DNA from 3 places in the Lacticaseibacillus parahuelsenbergensis genome. Region 2 is predicted to be linked to each of the others. Evidence: riboswitches for the same ligand, from Rfam matches in the RefSeq annotation. Region 2 holds a riboswitch; each other region holds the start of a gene.
What was found. A riboswitch is a leader RNA that binds a small molecule or an ion and turns the genes downstream of it on or off. The one in region 2 is predicted to bind lysine.
Positions count from the first base shown of each region.

Region 1: it holds a riboswitch for lysine, as region 2 does, so the genes downstream of both, LACPH_RS08595 (amino acid permease) here and LACPH_RS13890 (ABC transporter permease subunit) in region 2, are expected to answer to the same signal.
Region 3: it holds a riboswitch for lysine, as region 2 does, so the genes downstream of both, lysA (diaminopimelate decarboxylase) here and LACPH_RS13890 (ABC transporter permease subunit) in region 2, are expected to answer to the same signal.

Region 1 is NZ_CP132482.1:1,830,910-1,838,661, reverse strand. It holds gene alsS (acetolactate synthase AlsS) at 1-1,501, shown strand, start outside; gene budA (acetolactate decarboxylase) at 1,568-2,278, shown strand; lysine riboswitch at 2,338-2,512, shown strand; gene LACPH_RS08595 (amino acid permease) at 2,659-4,119, shown strand; gene LACPH_RS08590 (helix-turn-helix domain-containing protein) at 4,279-5,808, opposite strand; gene LACPH_RS08585 (helix-turn-helix domain-containing protein) at 6,054-7,631, shown strand.
Region 2 is NZ_CP132482.1:2,977,907-2,985,658, reverse strand. It holds gene LACPH_RS13920 (hypothetical protein) at 1-1, opposite strand, end outside; gene LACPH_RS13915 (iron-sulfur cluster biosynthesis family protein) at 153-491, shown strand; gene LACPH_RS13910 (DUF975 family protein) at 563-1,285, shown strand; gene LACPH_RS13905 (ABC transporter substrate-binding protein) at 1,477-2,748, shown strand; gene LACPH_RS13900 (hypothetical protein) at 2,775-3,020, shown strand; gene LACPH_RS13895 (amino acid ABC transporter ATP-binding protein) at 3,348-4,094, opposite strand; gene LACPH_RS13890 (ABC transporter permease subunit) at 4,098-5,699, opposite strand; lysine riboswitch at 5,806-5,979, opposite strand; gene LACPH_RS13885 (helix-turn-helix domain-containing protein) at 6,140-7,015, shown strand; gene LACPH_RS13880 (helix-turn-helix domain-containing protein) at 7,012-7,752, shown strand, end outside.
Region 3 is NZ_CP132482.1:107,942-115,693, reverse strand. It holds partial or broken gene LACPH_RS00520 (transposase zinc-binding domain-containing protein) at 123-272, opposite strand; gene LACPH_RS00515 (aspartate-semialdehyde dehydrogenase) at 343-1,401, opposite strand; gene dapF (diaminopimelate epimerase) at 1,405-2,412, opposite strand; gene LACPH_RS00505 (aspartate kinase) at 2,414-3,793, opposite strand; lysine riboswitch at 4,335-4,514, shown strand; gene lysA (diaminopimelate decarboxylase) at 4,653-6,002, shown strand; gene dapD (2,3,4,5-tetrahydropyridine-2,6-dicarboxylate N-acetyltransferase) at 6,012-6,716, shown strand; gene LACPH_RS00490 (N-acetyldiaminopimelate deacetylase) at 6,723-7,752, shown strand, end outside.

The DNA.
Region 1 (7,752 bases), 1.1 Mb from region 2:
TGCGTTCATGGCTGCCGGGATCGGGCGTTTGACTGGCAAACCCGGCGTTGTCCTGACAACTTCCGGACCAGGTGCTTCAAACCTAGCAACTGGCCTGGTGACCGCAACCGCTGAAGGTGATCCGGTTTTGGCTTTGTCTGGTCAGGTAAAGCGGGCGGATCTGTTGCGTAGTTCCCACCAAAGCATGCGTAATGCCGATCTTTTTGCGCCGATTACCAAATATGCCGCTGAAGTGCAGGATCCGGACAATGTTAGTGAAATCATTGCCAATGCTTATCAAGCCGCGGAATCCGGCAAGCAAGGGGCAAGCTTCGTGTCGATTCCTCAAGACGTCACTGATTCACCGGTGAACTCGGAACCGATTAAGCCGCTGGTGGCGCCAAAGTTAGGGCCGGCGAGTCCTAGTGATATGACTTACCTAGCGCATGCTATTAAAGAAGCTTCGTTGCCAGTTTTGTTGTTAGGTATGCGCGCGTCATCAAGCGACGTAACCGAAGAGATTCGCGAGTTGTTGTCAGTCACCGAGTTGCCGGTTGTTGAAACCTTCCAAGGTGCAGGTATTATCTCTCACCGCCAAATCGACAATTTCTTTGGCCGGGTGGGTTTGTTCCGCAACCAACCGGGGGATATGTTATTGCAACACAGCGATCTTGTCATTGCGATCGGCTATGATCCGGTTGAATATGAACCACGTAACTGGAATGCAGATGGCAAGTCGCGCATCATTGTCATTGACGATGTGCCAGCGGAAATCGATCACAACTTCCAGCCAGAAACAGAGCTGATTGGTGATATTTCCCAGACACTCGATATTTTAGTCCCGTTACTGCGTGGTTATCAGGTTGCGCCTGAAAGCAAGCAGTATCTCACAGAGTTACAGGCCAAATTACAGGAAAGTGATGTTCCGCCAGTCCTCTCAGATCAAAAAGTCTTACACCCGCTCAGTATTGTAGCCGCATTGCAAAAACGTGTGACAGACGACATGACAGTTGCTGTGGACGTCGGCAGCCACTATATCTGGATGGCCCGCCATTTTCGGAGTTACGAACCGCGCCACTTGCTGTTTTCCAATGGGATGCAGACGCTAGGGGTTGCTTTACCTTGGGCGATTGCGGCGACTTTGGTACGTCCGGGTAAAAAAGCAGTTTCAGTATCAGGTGATGGCGGCTTTCTTTTCTCTGGCCAAGAGCTAGAAACAGCCGTTCGTTTGAAGGCTGATTTGGTTCACATTATTTGGAACGATGGCCATTATGATATGGTAAAATTCCAAGAAGAGATGAAATATGGTCGGGCAGCAGGGGTCGACTTTGGTCCGGTTGATTTTGTGAAGTATGCAGAAGCTTTTGGTGCCAAGGGTCTGCGGGTCAATAAACCGAGTGAACTTGGCGAGGTGCTTGATGAAGCGTTTGCGACTAAAGGGCCAGTGCTGGTTGACATTCCGGTCGATTATTCCGACAATGCGGAACTCGGCGCGGCAATGCTGCCTGACCAGATTTATTAATCGTTGGCGGCAGGTTGATTCTGGGCGGCTGCAGGCCCAACCCTGCGCAAAAGGAGGGACTTCTTTTTGGAAACGGATCGATTGTATCAACATGGGACACTGGCAATGTTAGTGCCTGGTTTGTTTGCCGGAACGCAGACAATTGAAGCGTTGTTGCAACATGGTGACACTGGTATTGGCACGTTGACCGGCCTTGATGGCGAGTTGATTATTCAAGCCGGCAAAGTTTATCAGGTTAACGCACAAGGTACCGTTCGCGAAGTTGCAGCGGATGAGAAAGTGCCGTTTGCGAATGTTCATTATCAAGCCGATGTTTCGGCCGGGAAGCTTCAGGGGTTGGATCTGACCGGATTTCAGAAAGCGGTTCTTGATCGGTTACAAACGAGCAATCTTTTTGCGGCAGTTCGGGTCGAAGGTACCTTCACGCAAATGCACACGCGCGCTGTGTTGCCGCAACAGCCTCCTTATCCGACGTTGACAGAAACGGCTTCAGGCCAAAAAGAATTCCATGCCGATAACGTCAAAGGCACGCTGATCGGGTACTTTTCACCGGATCTTTATGCCGGTGCGGTATCGCCGGGTTTCCATTTGCACTTTTTGTCCGCCGATCATCACATGGGCGGGCACATTCTCGGATTTGAGCTCGACAGTGGCGAATTATTTTTACAAAAGTTCAGTGACTTTCAGTTACACCTGCCAACCGATGACGAACCGTTCTTAAAGCAGCACTTTGACACGGCTAGTTTAGTCGATGACATCCGCAAAGCTGAAAATTGAGTTAAAACCGGGTGAGAGCCGGTTGCCGTTAGAAACAAGACATGATAACGTGAACCATAATCAAGATTAGAGGTCGCACCGATCATCAGTCGCAACTGCAATGGCCTGAACGCCAGATGCGCAGTTGTTAAAGGGAAAGGTGCCGAAATGCCGGCTTAGTTCAGTGAGGCGGTGTTGGGCCAGTGGATAACATCTGCTGGACTGTCGCGACTATCGCGGGGCGCTAACAAATCGGATCACGTTTATTCATGACGAAAAGCAGAATAAGCCGATGGGTTAGTTACTGACACCCACCGGTTTTTTTAGTGCTTAAACGCCCTGTAACCGTAACAAACCCAACGTTTAACATCTCTCAACCCATTCAGCAAAGGAGTACTTTTGTGGCACAGTCAGCAACGAATCAGGTAAAACGAGAACTCAAAACCCGGCATCTTTCAATGATTGCCCTCGGCGGCAGTATTGGCACCGGACTTTTTGTCGCCAGCGGCAGCGCGATTGCAACTGCCGGTCCGGGCGGCGCTATCGCGGCATATATTGGTATCGGGTTAATGGTGTTCTTTCTGATGACCAGTTTAGGCGAAATGGCCACCTATGTGCCGGTATCCGGTTCCTTTTCAGAGTACGCCAGCCGGTTTGTTGATCCGGCGTTTGGCTTTGCCTTAGGTTGGAACTACTGGTTTAACTGGGCGATCACCGTTGCCGTCGATGTTTCGACAACGGCCATTGTGATGCACTTTTGGCTGCCGGATGTGCCAGGCTGGTTGTTTTCGCTGGGCTTTTTGGCGCTCATTTTTACGATTAACATTATTTCCGTTAAGTCGTTTGGCGAAACCGAATATTGGCTGTCATTAATCAAAGTGATCACCGTCATGGTCTTTCTGGTCGTAGGTTTGTTGACCATTCTTGGGATCATGGGCGGACACGGTCCCATCGGCTTTAAAAATTATACGACCGGGGCGGCGCCGTTTGTTGGTGGGTTGCCGGCAACATTAGCGGTTTTCGTGGTCGCAGGGTTTTCTTTTCAAGGCACCGAGCTAATCGGGATTACCGCGGGCGAAAGTGCTACCCCGGAAACCAGCATTCCCAAGGCGATTAAGCAGGTGTTTTGGCGGATCTTATTGTTCTATATCCTGTCTATCGCTGTCATTGCCGCCATCATTCCTTATACCAGTCCGAATCTGTTAGGCGCCAGTGTTGATCAAGTGGCGATTTCGCCGTTTACACTGGTTTTTGATCGAATTGGCCTCGCCGGAGCGGCCAGCGTGATGAACGCCGTGATTCTGACATCAGTTTTATCGTCTGCCAATTCCGGCATGTATGCTTCAACCCGAATGTTGTGGGCCATGGGCGGGTCCGGGTTTGCACCGCGCGTTTTTCGAAAAACGAATACGCGCGGTATTCCGATTGCAGCCTTACTACTGACGACGCTGGTCGGTGGTTTGACATTTTTAACCAGCATCATGGGACCCCATGTTTACCAACTGTTGGTCGCCGCATCCGGTCTGACCGGATTCCTGGCATGGCTTGGGATTGCGGTGTCACATTTTCGCTTCCGCCGTGCGTTTGTGAAGCAAGGGCATGATGTTCATGAGCTAAAATATCATGCAAAATGGTTCCCGGTTGGCCCGATTTTGGCGATTATCATGAGCTTAATTGTGATTGTGGGTCAGGATCTGCAAGCGGTGCAACATTTTGCCTGGGGGCGTCTGCTGATTTCCTACATGTCGATTCCGCTATTCATCGTTTTATTTGTCTGGTACAAGGTGAAGCATAAGACCAAACTGATTCCGCTAGAAAAAGTCGACCTTTCACCGCACCGCGAGCATCAGGCAAACAAGTGAGCGTGAGTAACGGGTTACCTGATTGGCTTTCTGACTGCAATGTTTCTCGCCATAGTTATGAATTCTCGCTAAACTAAAACAGCTCTAAAACGCAAATTGCTGCGTTTTAGAGCCGTTTTTTGATGGTTAACTGTCAAAATTTATTCGAACGACGGGAGCCTACGAAGGGGGATCGACATTTTGGGCTGATAACGAGGCGTCGGTTTTCTTTAGGTACAAGCGGCGAATCAACAAATACAGTTGGAAGATGGCGTCATCGCTGTCTTCCGCTGTCCAACTAATGATGTGCCCGTGAAAACCGGCAGGCGCAGCGGCTTTGATGGCCTGCTCATTATCGACGCTGGTAATGACGAGGTCTGCTGTTTTAAAAACGGCACGTTCTGGTAATAAGTGAACCATTGGAAGATCGGATAAGAAGTTGACGAGGCGGCGGTTAAGCAAGTTGTGGTCGAGATAGGCCAATCTGACCCGTACGGTAGGTGTTTCCGCAAAGTAGCGCAGATAAGGCGTCAGCAAATAGTAGAGCGTGCGCAAAAATAGATGCTGCTTACCAAGAAAGTGTCGATATGCCGGCGTATCAGGCAGCGTGGCAATGAATTCCTCAAGGCCTTGATAAAGATTGGTTTTGGTGTAATTCAACGCACGGGGATTGAAAAAGTCGACTAAATGCATGAAGTCGCCGCCCAAAATTTCGTTGTTCAAGGCGATTCGGGTTAAATTGAGGATTAAGCCTTGTTCGTGCTGAAGGTCAAAGACGGTGTGATGCCGAATATGATCACCTAAGAAGGCCAAAAGTCGTTTCACGAAATCCGCAGTAATCGTTTTTTGCTTAAGAACATAATGAATAAAGTCTTGATCGGCCGGTGTATCAGGCAAAAAGGTAATCGTGCGATGTTGCTGAAAATAGAAAAAGTCATTTTCACCCTTCATGAATTGCTGATTAAACGCCGGGAACATTTCTCGCGTATAAACGGCATGCTGGAAGGGCGGATAATCGTTGAAAATCCGGTCAAACGGCTCGTTGCCGGTAACAAAATGGTTGCCACTGATCCGCACCCGACAGATTGCCCAAAAGAGGATCTCTTCAAGAATATCGACCGGATTGGTTTTGGCATTGGGCAAGGCCATGTATTCTTTGACAATTTGCTGCTCATCCAAAACTTTAAATGGCCAGTCCACGCCATGATAGCCCAGCCAGTAAAAATCAAACAGAAACAGCCGGATTCGGCTTTCTTCGCCGATGAAGCATAAGTCACTAAAAGACAGCTTAATTTGGAATCGTTCGAGCAATGCGCGCAAGGCGACGGTTTTCCGCACCAACGTCGAGCGACTAATGAAATGGGCGCGACAAAATTGCTCGGTAGAAGGATGATTTGCCTGAACAATGTAGTCGACAAATTGAAACGCGATCGCATGTTTTAGCAAATAAAGGTGATAATCATCAACCGTCACGTCAATTTCCATGAGAAGGTTGATTTGTTTACGTTTAAGATTTTCCGGGTGGGCAGTTAATTCAGTTAGATCGCGGAAGAGTTCCTGCAAGATGTTGTAACCTTGCTGATAAGAAAGGTCTAGGTGCCGACTGAGGGTATTAATGGTGTAAGTTTGGACATTACTATCCTTGATAGCTGAAAACATTTGGTACTTTTGTAAATCAGCGCGGTCAAGAAAGGTTTGTTCGTAAAGCATCGTGATCCCCCAATCTGAAGACAGTTTAGTTCGCTTCAATATCAATTATAACAAAGAATGAAAAGTATGACGTTTTATTAGTGAACTATTGAACTTTAAACATGCGTAAAACCATCTGTTAAGATAGGAAACTGCTATAAAAATGGTATAGACAAGCTTTGTGCCGAGCTTGAAACCTGACGCTGTATGTTCGATGAAGTATAATCATGGGAAATGGGGTAAATTATCTGAAGTAGGGAGATTTTATGAAAGACAATCATGATATTTTTTTGTCAATGTCTGACGCTGAGAAACTGGGGTTGTTTCGTACCATTATCGAGGTACGGGAAGCGCAGACACCAGTTACGGCAAAATTAGCGGTTTATCGTGGTCATCGGCCCTTGGTAAGTGAGGTTAATCTCAAACAGATAGCAGCGCTTACGAACCGCAATTATGGCAGCGTCTATAATACTTATAACGGCCTGATCAGTTCACTACAGGCAATGCTCGGCCGTCACCACAGTTCGGTGAAAACTTTATTTGCGGTACCACCCGATGAATTTCGCTATCATCTCGTCGCACAATCACATCCATACAAATTTTTAGACGCTGTCTTATATCAACGTTATGAGAATCTTGACGATTTTTTGAAAGCATGCGATAGCTCTAAAGCTACGGTTTTGCGCCATCTAAAAGCGATTCGAGGCTATGCGCGGCAAAGCGGGGTGCAGTTCTCGTATGAAACACTATCATTTACCGGCCCGGAATTAAACATACGGCTGTTTATGACAATTGCTTATTGGCTGGCAACCAATGGCGTGGCGTGGCCTTTTGAAAATTTAACGCACCAGCAAGCTGGCCAGATTCTAGATGGCTTACTGGTCGTTTTCGATGGCGGCAAGGTCAATACCATCACGCGTGAGTTACTAATGTATTATGTGGCGATTTCCCATCAGCGCATTTTAAGCGGCCACATTTTGGTGCACGATGCGCAATCGGAGGTGCTGCATTACCCAGTTCCCAATTTGTTCAGCGACGCGGCCTCGCGACTACTGGATAAATCAAAACAATTTGAGCATTTGACCACACAGCAGCAGCAGAGCGAAAGTGACGCGCTTTATTTTCTATTTAATTTTGCACCGCTATATATTATCACGGATGAACAAGTTGAAAAGCGGATGATCGAGCGCTACAACAACTATAATCCCGAGATTTATCAATTGATCAGCGGATTTTTCGAGCATTTTCCATACAGCTTCAAGCGTGATATTCACCTACCCGATGATACTTACCGTTTGCTATTCGTCAATATGCTAAGTGTGACAGTGAGTGTGCTGGCGTTTAATAAGGATTTTACGACCAGTTTGTTAGCCGAATTCAGTTCAAACATTCAGCAAACCAAGGATGATCCGGCATTTTATCAACAGGTTAAGGTCACGCTTGACGAAGTGATTGGGCGCAAGAAGCTGTCATCGTTTCGAAATTGTCGAGAAGTTTTGACAGAGGCGTTTTATCGCAGTTTGCACCAACTTGTGGTTCAATTTCAGCCACGCAAAAAAGTGTTGGTTGCTCCGATTATCGAACAAACAATGACTGGCTATATCGATCTCTTGGCGTTTTTGCATGCAGTCCCGTTCGTTGAGTTAGCGTCGCCTGATGCTAATCTCAAGGATGTTGATCTGGTCATCACGACTTCGGTAGGGCTCATTCAAGACAATGTCGGTAAGACGCAGATTTTCCCGTGGCACATCAATGTCACCAATGACCACTACGGCCAGCTTTATAGTTTGCTACGTGAACTTTGGGATGAAAAGATGCTCAAAGAAGCCCGGTTTATCTACTAGAACGCGATGCAATCCGTTCAATTGACTGGAGTAGGGTACGTCTTCATCCTAAAAATCCGAAAATTTCTTGTATCCTATGTCGAGATGCGGTATTTTAGCAATGTATAGTTAACACGTCTGA
Region 2 (7,752 bases):
TTGGCACACCTCGTCTTAACTGACAGAATAGCATCGTGGTTCATTAAACCAATTTTAGGCATTTCGTTAAACTTTTACAAGCTGGTTGTATCCTAAGGCAATCCGTTCCATAATGTGGGCGACAAGGATTATTGTACTTGTGGGGGTGAAATATGGAGCTTAATATATCTGCACAGGCAGCAGCCCGACTGGCGCCGCTTTTACACGCAGATCGGGTGTTGGTTTTGGATTTGAATGATGGCATCGGGCCTTACTCGCGGCAGTATCATGATGCATCCCAAGCTAAATTCAGTCTCCTGATATTGCCACGCCGTAATGTGCCGGATGTATTTGACGCGCACCTTGATTCCCCGGTCGGACCGGTTTTAATCAAAAGCTATGCGGCCGGGTTTTTCGATTCGAAAACCGAGTTAACCGTAAGTGGCGATGAGTTTACACTTTTGCGCGGGAAGCCACGACTCAATCCGAAGGTCCCGCTCAAGTTTGTGTAACAAAACAGGCTTTTCTGTTATGATATTCCCAGCAACTGTATGAGGCAATCACAGTTAAGGGGGAGTTGTCTGTGGACCGGACATCACTAAAGAATCAAGCCAAAGCGGAATTGAATCCCAACTTTAGCTATTATCTGCGCATTAGTTTACCGGCATTACTATTGATGGCATTCGCGACACTTGTGCCGTTTCCTGCTGTTCATGAAGCACATCGCGGGACGTGGCATACATGGCGGATGATGGCGCAGAGCGGATCGTTCACAGTCACAGGCGGCCACGTGAACGAATACTGGCAGATGTGGCAGTCAATTGTTATCTTTTTGAGCCTGTTGGGCGTGTTACTGATGATTGGCGTCATGTTTGCGATGATCGATGGTCTTCGCGGCCGGTCGGATCATCAGTTTAGTTGGATGCAGATGTTCAAGATTTTTGAACGGGGCGAATATTTTCTGGGCAGCTTGTTGATTGGTCTGTTGCAATGGGTCTGGATTTTCCTGTGGATGTTCTTGCTGATTGTCCCGGGGATTGTTAAGGCGATGGCGTATTCACAGGCGCAATGGATTTATCGGGATGCGATCGATAGCGGCCAACCGATTGGCTATACCGAAGCTGTGACTCGCAGCCGAGAGTTGATGTTTGGCCATAAGTGGGATTACTTTGTGTTATTGCTGAGCTTTCTTGGCTGGTGGCTGTTAGAGTTGATTACCATGGGGCTGGCTTCTATCTGGGTCATCCCGTACCGCAGTATGACATTGGCGAATTTCTATCTTAAATTAACGGAAGAACAAGCTTAATACCGCAGTAAAATGCAAAAAGAAAGCAAAATTGGCTTTCTTTTTTTTGGCAAAAGATACCGCTTGCGGTAAGTATTGGTATACTGTATATAGTTTTAAGGAAATGTACTGACAGCCGGATGGGATCGGCGGTTTGCGGGTCTTGTCCATAACGACACGATGCGTTTACGACAATAATGGGGGTACATGTGATGAAGAGACGTTGGTTACTTGGTGTTGCAACTGCATTGATGGTCTTGTTGCTGACTGCATGCAGCAGTGGCAGTTCTGCGCAGAAGACTTCCAAAGGACCGGTGACAATTACCTTTTGGCATCGAATGACCGGTAATTACAACAAGGCGTTGGAAGGGTACATCAAGACGTTTAACAGTAGTCAAAAGCAATACAAGGTCGTTGCAACATCGCAGGGTTCGTATGACAATCTGCAGAAGAAGTATCTGGCATCAGCGAAGTCCAAAACCTTACCGACGATTGGGCAGGTAACGGATACGATTATTCCGGAATACGTCCATGACGGGATGCTGGTCAACATTGATAAGCAGATAAAATCCCAGTTTTCCGCCGCTGAGCTGAAGTCGATTTATCCCGGCATTGCCACGAATTTGAAGTATCAGGGGAATTATTATCAGATTCCGTTTGCCACCGGGACGCGGTTGATGTTTTATAACAAGGATATTCTGGAAAAATATCACCTCACTGTGCCGAAAACTTGGGAAGAACTGACCAAAATCGGGCAACAGCTTAAGGGTGATGGCATCACAGGTGTTGCGTTTAATAAGAGTTATGATTTTGAATTTGAGACATTAGCGTATGATGCCGGCAATCGGCTGATTACGCCACAGTACAAAGCGAAAATCGATACGCCAGCTAGCATCAAAGCCATGACGGCGATCACCAGCATGCTGCAGGATAAGACAGCTGTCACAGCAGGATTAGATAATTACTTCAATGTACCATTTGTTCAAGGCAAAATTTTTGCTGGCTTCGGCTCTAGCGCCACAATTCAGCAGATCGCGTCAACGGCACCTAAGAGCATGCATTGGGGAACCGCGGTGATGCCGAGTTTTGATGGCAAATCCAGTTCGGTTCTGGGTAACAATGGTATTTCAGTTTTCAAAGGTGCCTCGGCGGATCAAATCAAAGGCGCGGTTAAATTCATGAAGTTTCTGATGAGCACCAAGATTCAGACTCAGTGGGCCAAAGCCAGCGGGTACGTGCCGGTTGTGTCGACTGCCACGAAGTCAAGTGATTATCAAGCCTATCTAAAAGCCAACCCGAACTACCAGGCCGCAGTCGATGCGTATGATGATGCGTTCTCATCAACACCATTCATCGGCTATAACACTTACCGTAACAACTTGCTGGATGCCGTTGACCAGACAGTTTCCAAAAAGGCTGAGCCTAAGACTGTGCTAACCAAGCTGCAAAAGCAGGCCGAAACCATTTTGAAAGATAACCGTTAATTAACCAAAAGAAAGCAGGCGCGTCCATGACGACATTCAAACGGATTTTAAAACGAACCCTTATTTACACCGTGCTGGTACTGGGCTTAGCGGTGCTAATGACGTTTGGCTATGTCGGCTATCAAGACGTCACCGCTGGAAAAGGCTACCTTGCCTTGCGCTACCTTTTACTAACGGCAGAGTCCGTGGTCGGCGGTTTTTTCCTGTTCTTCATCGTGGTGAGTCTGGACACATGGCGCGAACATCGGGAAAAGAAGCGGAAGACAAAATGATAGATTGTCGTGCCAAACTCCGCAATCTCCGGCCAGCTGGGGATGGAACGCTGTGGGCACGACTTAGAGCCTCTGCAAAACCGGCAGAGTCTCTAAGCTCGGCCTTGTTGTAGGCGGGGCAAAGAGCGCCCCACCAACAACAATTCCACGGCTGATCCCCATCTGGCCTACGATTGCTACGCTTTGGCACTGACCAAGCCAATTCTCCTAGGAAAACTAAAAGCGGATATACTCCAGCTGTCGTTGAGTATGTCCGCTTTTGTATTGTGGCCGTGAGTTATGATACGACTTCATTTTTTGTTTGTTTATGATATAAGGCTAATTCAGTTAAACCCGGTTCAAGTAACGCTTCAAAAATTCCTTGGTCGCTGTTTGTTGCGGATTGCCGAAGATTTGATCCGGCGTACCGGACTCGGCAATGATGCCGTTGTTCATGAAGACGACGCGATCGGAAACATCGCGAGCGAAGGCCATTTCGTGGGTGACGATGATCATGGTCAGGCCGGTGTGGGCTAGGGCTGTCATCGTGTTTAGGACATCATCAACCATTTCCGGATCCAGCGCACTGGTCGGTTCATCAAACAGGAGTACTTCCGGATCCATTGCTTCGGCTCGGGCAATGGCGACCCGCTGTTCCTGCCCGCCGGAGAGCTGATCCGGTTTGGCGGCAATGAAGGGATCCATGCCGACTTGTTTCAACAGTTCCAACGCGTGGGTTTTGGCGGCTGCAGCGTCGCGTTTTAAGACGGTTTGCTGCGGGACCATCACATTTTGCAAGACGGTCATGTTGTTGAACAAATTGAAGCTCTGGAACACCATGCCGACTTTGGCGCGATAGGTGCTCAACTTTACGTCTTCACCTAGAATGCTTTTGCCGTGAAAAAGAATATCGCCGCCAGTTGGGGTTTCCAACAGGTTGATGTTGCGCAACAGGGTCGACTTGCCGGAGCCGCTGCGGCCGATGATTGAAACAACTTCGCCGGCCTGGACGTTGAAATTAATGTCGGTCAGGACTTCGTGGTTCCCAAAACTCTTTTTGAGATTTTTAACTTGGATTAATGGTTCGTTTGCCATGATCTAGTCCCCCTCTTTTGCGGTGCCGATTTTCGGCGTTTCAACCTGCATTTGATTGTTCATCACGTTGTAGTCTTTGGGTCCGTCGAGATGTTTTTCGATGAGCCGGAAGAGGCGGCTGATGGTGAAGGTCATGATGAGATAGATGCCGCTGACGATCAGATAGGTGTGGAAGAACTGGAAGCTTTGGCCGGCAATGGTTTCGCCGCTGAAGAACAGTTCGGAAACCGAGATAACCGACAGCACCGAAGTATCCTTAATATTCACAATGAACTCATTCGTGACCGCTGGCAGGGAGTTACGAACCGCTTGCGGCAGGATAACTTTCATCATGGTTTGCAGATGCGTCATGCCCAGCGCACTGGCTGCTTCGAACTGTCCTTCATCAACGGAAATAATCCCGCCACGGATAATTTCGGAAATGTAGGCGCCAGTGTTAATCGAAACAATCAAAAGCGCTGCGGTGGTGCGATCCATGTTCAGGTGCCAGGCTTGGGCGGCGCCATAATACAAGACCGCTGCCTGAACAATCATTGGTGTACCACGGAAGACCTCGATATACAAGGAAAGCAACCAATTGATAACTGCCCGCAAACCGCGCTGTCCCAACTTCTTGGGTTTTGGCGTGGTGCGAATAATCCCGACTAACAGGCCGATGATGAAACCAACAAGGGTGCCGACCAAGGCCAGTAACAACGTCATACCGGTACCACGCAAGAGCATCGGCCCATACTGTTTCATAATGGCCATGAACCAGTTGCCGCTCTTTTCGGTCGAAGGCTGATTATCGACCGCCTCATTCATCAGGCGTGCCCGCTCTTTTTGGGAAATCGTAGCGAGCAATTCATTGATTTTAGCTTTATTGGGATCGTTTTTCCGCAACCCGATTGCCAGGTTGGTGTCGCTGGCATCGGTTTTAAACCCCTGACCCTTGGCAAAATGGATATACATCAGGTTCGGGTTGGCGCGTTCTGCCGTGATCCCTTCAGGAACTTCGGAAACATAGCCGTCAATGGTGCCAGACTCCAAGGCCACCCGCATCGCTGGGAAGTCGTTCATGGCCGGTTCCTTGACGACTCCTTTGATTTGGTTAATGGCCTGATAGTGATACGTACTGAGCTGCGCTGTCACTTTAGCACCTTTAAAATCAGCAATGCTCTTGGCTTTTGCATATTTGCTGTCTTTACGGACGACCATCGTCAAATTGGAAATGTAGTACGGATTGGTAAAATCAATCGTTTTGCGCCGATCCGGTGTTGGTGACATCCCGGCGATAATGGCATCGATTTTGCCGGAAGTTAAAGCAGGCGGCAGGCCATCCCAAGAGGTTTTGACCACGACGACTTTCTTGTGCAGTGCCTTAGCGACTTTCCGCGCAATCTGAACATCGTAACCATTAGCGTATTCATGACTGCCTTGAATCTTGACCGCGTTATTGGCATCTGTGTTCTGTGTCCAATTGAACGGTGCATAGCCGGCTTCCATACCGACTTTGAATGTGTTGTCGTCGCTCGCAGCATTGACTGGCTTAGCAGCAAAACCGCCCAGCAACAGGCTCAATACGAGCCCCAGCACACCCAAACGTGCAACCCAGTGTTTTTTCATAAAATGACATTCTCCCTTCTTGTAGTGGGAAATAGAGCTGGAACCAAAAAATCGACCTTTATTGAACAAGCAATAAAGGTCGATTCCATCGATTTTAGTCATAAACCAGAATCATAGCGCCCCGAAGCAGCCTGCTTCGACAGTCCATGAGTTATGCGCTCATGGCCCAATGCGGATCGTCCGAACACGGCCCGACATTTCGGCGGCGGCACTTACGACTGGTTCAACATGATCCGGCACTCCCCAGTTTTCGTTGCCCACCGCAACCTCTATTTCTTGGTGGTGTATTTAAATGTCAAGATCGAGTGTAGCGGAATGGGGAATGAAAGTCAATTAAGTCTGTGCTGGCAAATGTATGAAAAATAGAAAGATATTTTGAAAAAATGACAAAACGTGTTAAATTTGTCTAATAAACTTCTCATAAAAAGGGGCGGGTGCTGATGGCGGAGGAGCCTGTCAAAGTCGGGGCCTATTTAAAGGCGTTGCGTCTCGAGGAAAATGACTCATTGGAAGAAATTGCGGCGGGGATTACGACGGCCGCTACTTTGTCACGCTTTGAACGGGGGGAGACCCAGCTCAGTGCAGCCGTTGTTTTAAAACTGTTAACGCGCTTTGATCAAGATGTTGAATTGATGCAACAAGGCTATCGGGCATTGAATCCGGAGAATTTTTTCCAACAGGTTAATCGGGCCACGGTTGCCGGTAAGTCAGCGTTGCAGGTGTTAGCGCAAAAGCAGTATCGCTTGTGGCGACAAACCGGGCTGATTTTTTACCGACTGAATCAGATTAATATTCTGGCCCACAATGGGTATACGGACCCGAGTTTTCAGACAACACCACAGATGAAAGCCGACGTTATCAAGTATTTGAAACGGATTCGGTACTGGGGATTGTATGAGCTTGATCTCTTTGCCGCCACCTTGGTGATCTATGATCATGAGCAACTGATGAGTTTGGTCATGGAGCTGGTTTTGGACTGGCCGGATGTGAAGGGCCATCCAACCCGGAACCAGTATCTGTGGGCGATTTTGACGAATAGCATCGCCTTGCTGATTCATCGTCGGGAGTTTACGGATGCTGTGCGGCTGCTTAACGTCGCCAAGAACTTACCCATTCCGGCCGATGATCTCTATGCGCGGATCATGTTGCGCTATCAAGAGCACCTGCTGACCTATCATCGCGGCCAGCATCGGGCGGCCAAAATGGCGGTTAAAAACTTACTGGCAACGCTGGCGTTATTGGACTCGCCGTTTTTTGCTCAATTGTTGACGAAAAGTTGGCGACGATTCCTGAAGGAGGAGGCGCAGGCAAAATGACGATCGGTGAACAATTCAAACGATTGCGTAAAGAACGGCGGCTGACGTTAAAAGAAGCCGCTGGCGACATTGTTTCGGTATCAAGCCTTTCAAAATTTGAAAATGGCACCTCACAGTTGGCCGCCGATCGCTTTTTCCTATTGCTGGATCGTTTGAATCTGGACTGGGATGCGTTCACGCCTTCACGCTCGGATGCACCATTATCATTTTTGCATCGTTATCTGGTGGCGGCGCAGCAGGCAGATGTTCAGGCGCTGGCGGGTATCTTACGCCAGTTGCCGCTGGCGAATACCAATCAACGGTTGCTGTTGCATTTGACGCTGCATAACCATGCACCGGAACGCTTTTCCGTGTTGGCCCGTGAACGTAAACAGGCGTGGTCGTTGTTGACGCATACAACGGCGTGGTCGCTGTTGTTGCGGCTGATCGCGCTTCAATTAACCGGCATCATCGCGATGAAGGATTTGGAAGGACTGATCAAGGCCATTGCGAACCAAGTGCAAACACCCAACACACCACAGGATCATTTGAATCTGGCCAATCGCGCGTTCTTGACCGCTTCTCTTCGGTATATTGCGGCAGGGCAACTGGACAACGCGCAGGAAACGCTTGCGTTAATTCGGCAGGCCACAGTGGGTGACATGGGGGTTGAGTTTCAGATTGCCTGCACCAAACGTTTGGTGATGATTTATTCACCGGATAAAAGCAAGGCAACGCGCGGTTGGCAAGAGCTTGCC
Region 3 (7,752 bases), 190 kb from region 2:
AGCCTAAACAAAATGCAACCCAAATTTTAAAAAATAACGTTTAATTACTGCCTTATGCTAATTTGATTATCATTTTAAGTTCAGAAGCACAGAGCGCTTTTGGGTCGCTTTTACTTTGCAAAAGCGACCCATTTAGTGTCACGACAGCCTTCACAAACAAATAAACGATAACCTTTTTGAATATCTCCGCAAGATTCAAATTTGGCAACCTCTTTTTTTACCACTGGCCGAATTCTTCGTCCATGGTTCTTCAAAAGTTTATAATCCTTTATACGTTAAAAAAACCGACACCACCCCGCCGCCAAACAGCGACCATACATGGTATCGGTCCTAACATATTTTTTACTTCGGCTGAATCAAGCCCATCGCATCCATCGTCTCCGCAATTTGCATGGAATTCCATGCGGCACCCTTGAGAAGATTATCGGAAACATCCCACATGTGGAAGAAGCGTGGATTTTCTGCATCGGCGCGAATACGCCCGACAAAGACCTCTTTACTGCCAACGGCGTTTCTGGCTTGCGGGTAAAGTTGCTGGCTCGGATCATCTTGAACAACCACGCCGGGCGCCTCTGCTAACGTTGCGCGAATGGCGTCAGCGGTAGCATTGCTATCTTCCACTTCGAAGTAAACTTCTTCTGAGTGGGCAATGGGAACCGGAATGCGGACGCAGGTAGCGGTGACTTTAATCGCATCGCTGTTCATATCGCCGGCCATGATTTTCTTGGTTTCGTGAATCATTTTCCACTCTTCATGACTGTAGCCGTCTGGTTCGAAAACATCAATCTGCGGCAAGGCGTTGAAGGCGATCGGGTAGTGTTTCTTATCACCGGCAGTCGGTAAAATTTTCGGCTCCAGCGGCTTGTCATCCAGTGCTGCCCGGGTTTCATCAAACAATTCATTCATGGCTGACTGTCCGGCACCGGAAACTGCCTGATAGGTCGAGACGACAACCTGTTTCAAGCCAAATGCCTTACGAATGGGCTCTAGCGCTGTGACCATCTGAATCGTTGAACAATTAGGGTTGGCGATGATACCTTGATGATGGCGCAGCGCCTCGGGATTTACTTCCGGCACAACTAACGGAATATCCGGTTCCATCCGAAAGGCGCTGGTGTTATCGACCACCACGGCACCGGCTTTAACGGCTGCCGGGGCAAACCGTTTGGAAACCGACCCGCCAGCAGAAAACAAGGCAATGTCAATGCCTTTAAATGAATCATCGGTTGTTTCGTGAACGGTTAATGTTCCATCGCGAAACGGTACCTTTTTGCCTTCTGAATGCTTGCTGGCAAGTGCCAAAACGGATGCAATTGGTAGTTTGCTTTCCGCGACCATTTTCAACATCCGGGTTCCAACGGCTCCGGTTGCACCCACAACTGCTACGTGATAACCACTCATGTTTTAAACTCCTTCTGTCAATGTGTCTGCTAATGCGCGATGCGGTAATGCGGCAACGAATCGTTCATAAGCCGCCTGCTCGCCCGTCGGCGCAATAACCGCCTGCTGCAAATCGCCGCCGACCAATGCTGCTTCTGGTAACGTAATCGTGGCAGTGACCGTCGCATTGCCGATTAATTCAATCCAATAATGGTCGTGGTCGCGGTGAACCACCGTTTTGACCATTCCTCCTGGATTATACACGGTATTGACGCGATCCAACGCCGCTTGGTGGGGATGGGTCAAAATAAACGCCAGGGTCGTGGCTGACATGCCGGTGCCGCAAGCATTGGTAAACCCGACACCGCGCTCATAGGTTCGGGCAAACAGCGTATCCTGCCCTAAGATTTCGGCAAATGTGACGTTAACCCCTTCCGGAAAATAAGGATTTTTCCCGTTCAATTGCTTGCCAATCCGTTCAAGATCCGGACCCGCCAACTCGTCCTTGGACACAAACGCAATCAAGTGCGGATTGGGCACGGCAACTGCGGTGAACTTCAGATGCGGATGAATAGCCGGCAGAACAGTATCAACAATGTGATCCGTGCCTAAATTAGCAAACGGTAAAGCTTCTGGCGCAAAACTAACCGGGGAAATTTCAACCGAATACGCCGGCACACCGGCTGCTAATGGCTTCTGCTTGGCGACCGCCAGATCCGCAAAGTCAGTGTGGACCCGGAACGATGTTTGGCCGGTTTTTTCACTTAAATATCGCGCCACTGTCCGCAAGCCGTTGCCACAAAGCTTGGCAAAGCTGCCGTCTGTATTAACGACGGTCATTTTCCCCGCTGTTCCGGGTGCATCCGTAATCGCCAAAACACCGTCCGCACCACCTAGCAAACCAGTCTGACTGTCGGTTAGCCGTTGCGTCAATGTCGCCAGCTGCGTCTTCGTCAACGGCTGGGTCAGTTGCGTTTCATCCAATAAAAAGAAACTATTTTCGGAACCGTGAACTTTTTGCAATGTCACCATGTTAGTGTACCTCCAGACGCTGATTAATCGGAATGAAAAAGGCGTTGTAAATTGCCTTGACCGCGCGATTGGCTGACTCCCGCGAGGTGCCTAGCATCAGTGAAATCTGCGAGGCGCCTTCGTTGATCATCGACACGTGAACACCGGCACTCGCTAACGGCTGCAAAATCGTCTGAATCAAGCCGGTCCGCTGCGCCATCCCTTCGCCGACAACCATGATAATCGCGTAATCATCAATCCACTTCAAAACATCGGGATGAACCGCCGTTTGGATCTCATCGCAAACTGCTTTTCGTTTTGCCTCGTTCAGCTGCCGATCATCCAGAATAATCGTCAGATCGTCAATCCCACTTGGCATATGTTCATAGCTGATGCCGTGCCGTTCCAAAACCTGCAGCAACTTCAGCGTAAACCCGACTTCCTTATTCAATAGATAACGATGCAGGTAAATGGCGCCAAAATGTTGCGAACTCACGATGCCGGTAATGGCGTGCTTCGGGACAAAATGCTGCTCGGGAACAATCATGGTTCCGGGAGCATCGGGATGATTGGTGTTCTTCAAATTAATGGGAATCTGTCCCGCAATGGCTGGCAAAATCGCTTCATCATGAAAAACGCCAAACCCACCATATGATAGCTCTCGCATTTCCCGATAAGTCATTTCCTGAATCATCTGGGGATTTGCCACCACACGCGGATCAGCTGCAGCGACCCCATCCACATCGGTAAAGTTTTCATATAAGTCTGCTTGAAAACCGTTGGCGAGAATGGCTCCGGTGATATCGGAACCGCCTCGTGAAAAAGTGGCAATCGCGCCTTTACTGGTATACCCATAGAAACCAGGAACTACCAGCACACCCAGCGGTCGACTAAAAGCTTCCAGATGCGTGTAAGTTTCACGTGAAACTTCCGCATCATTCGGATCATCGGTCACCAGGATGCCCAAGTCTTTCGGTTCGCCGTAAGTAGCTTCAATACCTTCATGATTCAAAACGGCGGTCATCAGAAACGCATTCAACTTTTCGCCGCGAGCCTTGAAACCAGCCAGTAGATAATCGCGATTGGTAAATGTCTTTTTCGGTAATTGGTATATCTCTTCGCTGATTTGCTGCATGACTTGGGGATCAAGTCCGAAATCATCGGCGATTGCTTGATAACGCGCAACAATTTCCTTAACGACTTCAGTTGCATTTTCATGGCGCAAGACCGCTTGGGCATACTGAATCAATAAGTCCGTTACTTTAACGTCACCGGGATGCCGTTTACCAGGCGCGCTAGTCACCATCACCTGCCGCGCAGGATTTGCTTTCATGATTGCCACAACTTTGGCAAACTGCGACCCATTTGCTAATGATGACCCGCCAAACTTTACGACCCGCACGATAAACTGCCTCCCTAATGGGTTCCCTATCGCAAGCAACTTGCAGCTATTCGCTCGCAGACATCGCGTTTTGCCAGCCCGTTTCTGCAAATGAGAACTCTGTCATTTTATTTTGTACTTTAGCAGACTCTCCCAGAAACACAACCCCCAGCGGCGGCGGAAAATCGGCATGTTTTACCGGCATTGCATAGAAACAAAGTGTTGAAATTTGTTTTTAATTTTTTTGCTCAAACAGGTGGCGAGTGAGTTTTGGGTATCAGGTGACGAAAAGTTAGTTGGTGCAGGAACGTGCCTGTATGTAAAGAGCTTGAGCGCAATGGCTAACGCTCACTGGTTTTCTCTGCTGCTCTCGTAAACGCGTTCACTGGGCCAGTTCACGCTCTTGTTTAAACGCGTTCATCGGCGCAGAAGTCTGCGTGTAAGGACCTTGATCGCAATGGCCTAAGCCCGGGCCATCACGCCCAAGGCCGCTTACACTCCGACTTCTAACCGCGCCAGTTCACGCTCTTGACGCCTTCGTTTTTTTATTATAGTCTGGTGATAAACAGATAGAGGTTGCAACCAACATGAGTATCCGAATCGAGCGAGATCCTTCGCGGTGACGTTTGGTGAAAGGGGCGGTTGCCGAAATGGGGGCGCCGGGATCGGCAAGCCTGTTGGGCCAGGGTTGAATAAATCCTGTACTGTCGCTTAGAAACCTAAGCGGGGCGCTATCATTCAAGTAGATTGCAAGTTGGGATCTTTTTGTTTGACGCGTGGCCAAACAAAAGGATCCCTTTTCGTTTGCCATCGCCCTGCCATAACGCGTTCACTGGGTCAAAAACCGGCCCAGTGAGAACGCTCAAGGAGGATGCCTGATATGAATTTTGCTACAAATCAAGAAGGTCAATTAACCATTGGCGGCGTTTCGGCCAGTCAACTGGCGCACACGTTTCAAACACCGCTTTACGTGTATGATGTCGGAGCGATTCGCCACCAGATTCGCGCGTTTAAACAAGTTTTTGAGGCTGCCAACGTCCGTTATGCTGTCAGTTATGCTTCCAAGGCGTTTGCGACCATTGCAATGTACGATGTCGCCAAGGCTGAAAACATTCATGTCGATGTGGTTTCCGGCGGCGAATTATACACGGCTCAAGCCGCCGATTTTCCCATGGCAAAAGTCAGCTTTCACGGTAACAACAAAAGCAAAGCTGAATTGCAACAAGCACTGGATGCCGGCGTCGGCACGATCATCGTGGACAATTTTCATGAATTGGATCTGCTTGATGAGCTTTTGAAAGCGGCAGTTGGCCAACAAGATGTTTTGATTCGGGTCGCTCCCGGGATTAGCGCCCACACCCATGCTTATGATCAAACCGGCCAAACTGACAGTAAATTCGGCTTTGATCTTGAAAGCGGGCAGGCAGATGAAGCAGCCAAGCGGATTTTAGCCGACGAACATCTGAATCTGCTCGGCATCCACGCCCATATCGGTTCGCAGATTTTTGAAGTAGCCGGATTTGAAGCCGTCACCCAAAAGCTGCTGGCTGTCCTTGACAATTGGCACCGGCAATTCGGTTTCACCCCGCAAGTGCTCAATGTTGGCGGTGGTTTCGGGATTGCTTACACCAGCCAGGATGATCCGTTGCCGCCAGAAGCGTTTGTCAAAGCCATTCTGAGCACCCTCAAGACGCAAAGCAGCCAGCTTGATTGGCCGCTGCCGGCAGTCTGGATTGAACCGGGGCGGTCGATTGTCGGCCCCGCCGGCTACAGCCTTTACACGGTCGGCAGCCGCAAAGACGTGCCTGGGCTGCGACCATATGTTGCAGTTGACGGCGGCATGGGCGACAACATTCGGCCCGCCCTTTATCAGGCGCAATACACTGCGGTGGTTGCCGATCACCCGACCGCCAAGCCAACCGAGCATGTCCATCTCGTCGGCAAGTACTGCGAATCCGGGGATATTTTAATCGACGATGCCCCATTGCCCGCCACCCAGCCAGGCGATGTGGTTGCCGTTTTCGACACCGGTGCTTATGGCTACTCCATGGCATCCAACTACAACCGCAACCCGCGGCCGGCCGTCGTTTTCGTTGAAAATGGCCAAGCTCAGCTGGTCGTCACGCGCGAAACTTACGCTGACTTGATTCAGCACGATCACCACTACGCCGCACCGAGCTCGTCAACACCCGCAACCACCGCCAACAACGCTACTACCGCAACCAAATAGGAGGCCATCATGGCACAATTAGACACCCAAAAGATCATTTCAACCATTGCCAACAGCAAGAAAACGACGCCTGTGAAAGTTTATCTCAAAGGCAAGTTGGCTGATTTACATTTTCCAAAAAGTGTTCACGCATTTGTTGGCAAACACACCGGAACGGTCATCGGCGACTGGGCGATTATCCAGCCAATTCTAAAAAAAGCCAAGCTTGATGATTACTATGTCGAAACCGCGGGCCGCAACACCGGCGTTCCTTTGCTGGATATCAAAGCGGAAAATGCCCGAATTGAGCCTGGCGCGATCATCCGCGACCAGGTTCTGATTGGCAACAATGCAGTGATCATGATGGGCGCCATTATCAATATCGGCGCTGAAATCGGCGATGGCACCATGATCGACATGGGCGCGGTGCTGGGCGGTCGAGCGATTGTCGGCAAGCATTGCCATATTGGTGCCGGTACCGTTTTGGCCGGCGTGGTAGAACCGCCGTCAGCGAAACCCGTCACAATCGGTGATCACGTCATGATCGGCGCCAATGCGGTGGTTCTTGAAGGCGTGTCGGTCGGCGAAGGGGCGGTTATTGCCGCCGGAGCTGTCGTCATTAACGATGTGCCGGCACACACGGTGGTTGCCGGCGTTCCCGCCAAAGTCATCAAGCAGGTTAACGATCAAACGGAAGCCAAAACCGTCCTGCTCGACGAACTCAGAAAGCTGTGATTTTTAATGAAGGAAGCTGAATTGATTGCCATTCGCCGCCAGCTCCATCAAATCCCAGAGCTAGCCTTGCAGGAAAAAGAAACGCATGCCTTCCTACTTAAAACGGTGCAAAGTTTTCCGCAAACCCACCTCACCATTCGGACACTGCCTAAATTGCCAACTGCCTTACTGGTCAAAGTTCACGGACAAAACCCGCAACGAACGATCGGCTATCGAACCGACATTGACGCCTTGCCGGTGACGGAACAAACCGGCTTACCGTTTAGCTCGCAGCATTCCGGCATCGCCCATGCTTGCGGCCATGACATCCACATGACAGTCGCACTAGGAATTCTGGATTATTTTGCCCATCACCAGCCAAAAGATAATTTGATTTTCTTCTTCCAACCGGCCGAAGAAAGCAAAAACGGCGGCAAATTGGCCTACGACATGGGCACTTTCACCGGCGATTGGCATATCGATGAGTTTTACGGCTTGCATGATCGCCCTGACTTGCCGGCTGGTACCATCAGCACGCGGCTTGGCACCCTTTTTGCCGGGACAACTGAAATTAATGTCGACCTCATCGGGAAAAGTGGCCACGCAGCCTTGCCGCAAAATGCCAACGATATGATCGTGGCGGCCGCCAGTTTTATCAACCAGATTCAAACCGTCGTTGCCCGTAACGTCAGCCCCACCGACAGCGCGGTCATCACGTTTGGCCTGATGCGCGCCGGAACCATTCGCAATGTGATTGCAGGACGCGCCTACCTGGAAGGTACTTTACGCGGATTCACCCAGAAACAAATCGATTTCTTACAGCAACGTATCCGCGATATCGGTCGAGGGATCGCCGCCAGCTTCAACTGCGACGTCAACGTCGATTTGAATCAAGGCGGCTATTATCCGGTCGAAAATAACCCACAGCTGACCAAAGATTTCATTCAGTACATGCAATCCGATCCAGCCGTCACGTTTGCACCCACCGGACCCGTGATGACCGGGGAAGATTTCGGCTATCTTTTGAATAAAATTCCCGGCACCATGTTCTGGCTGG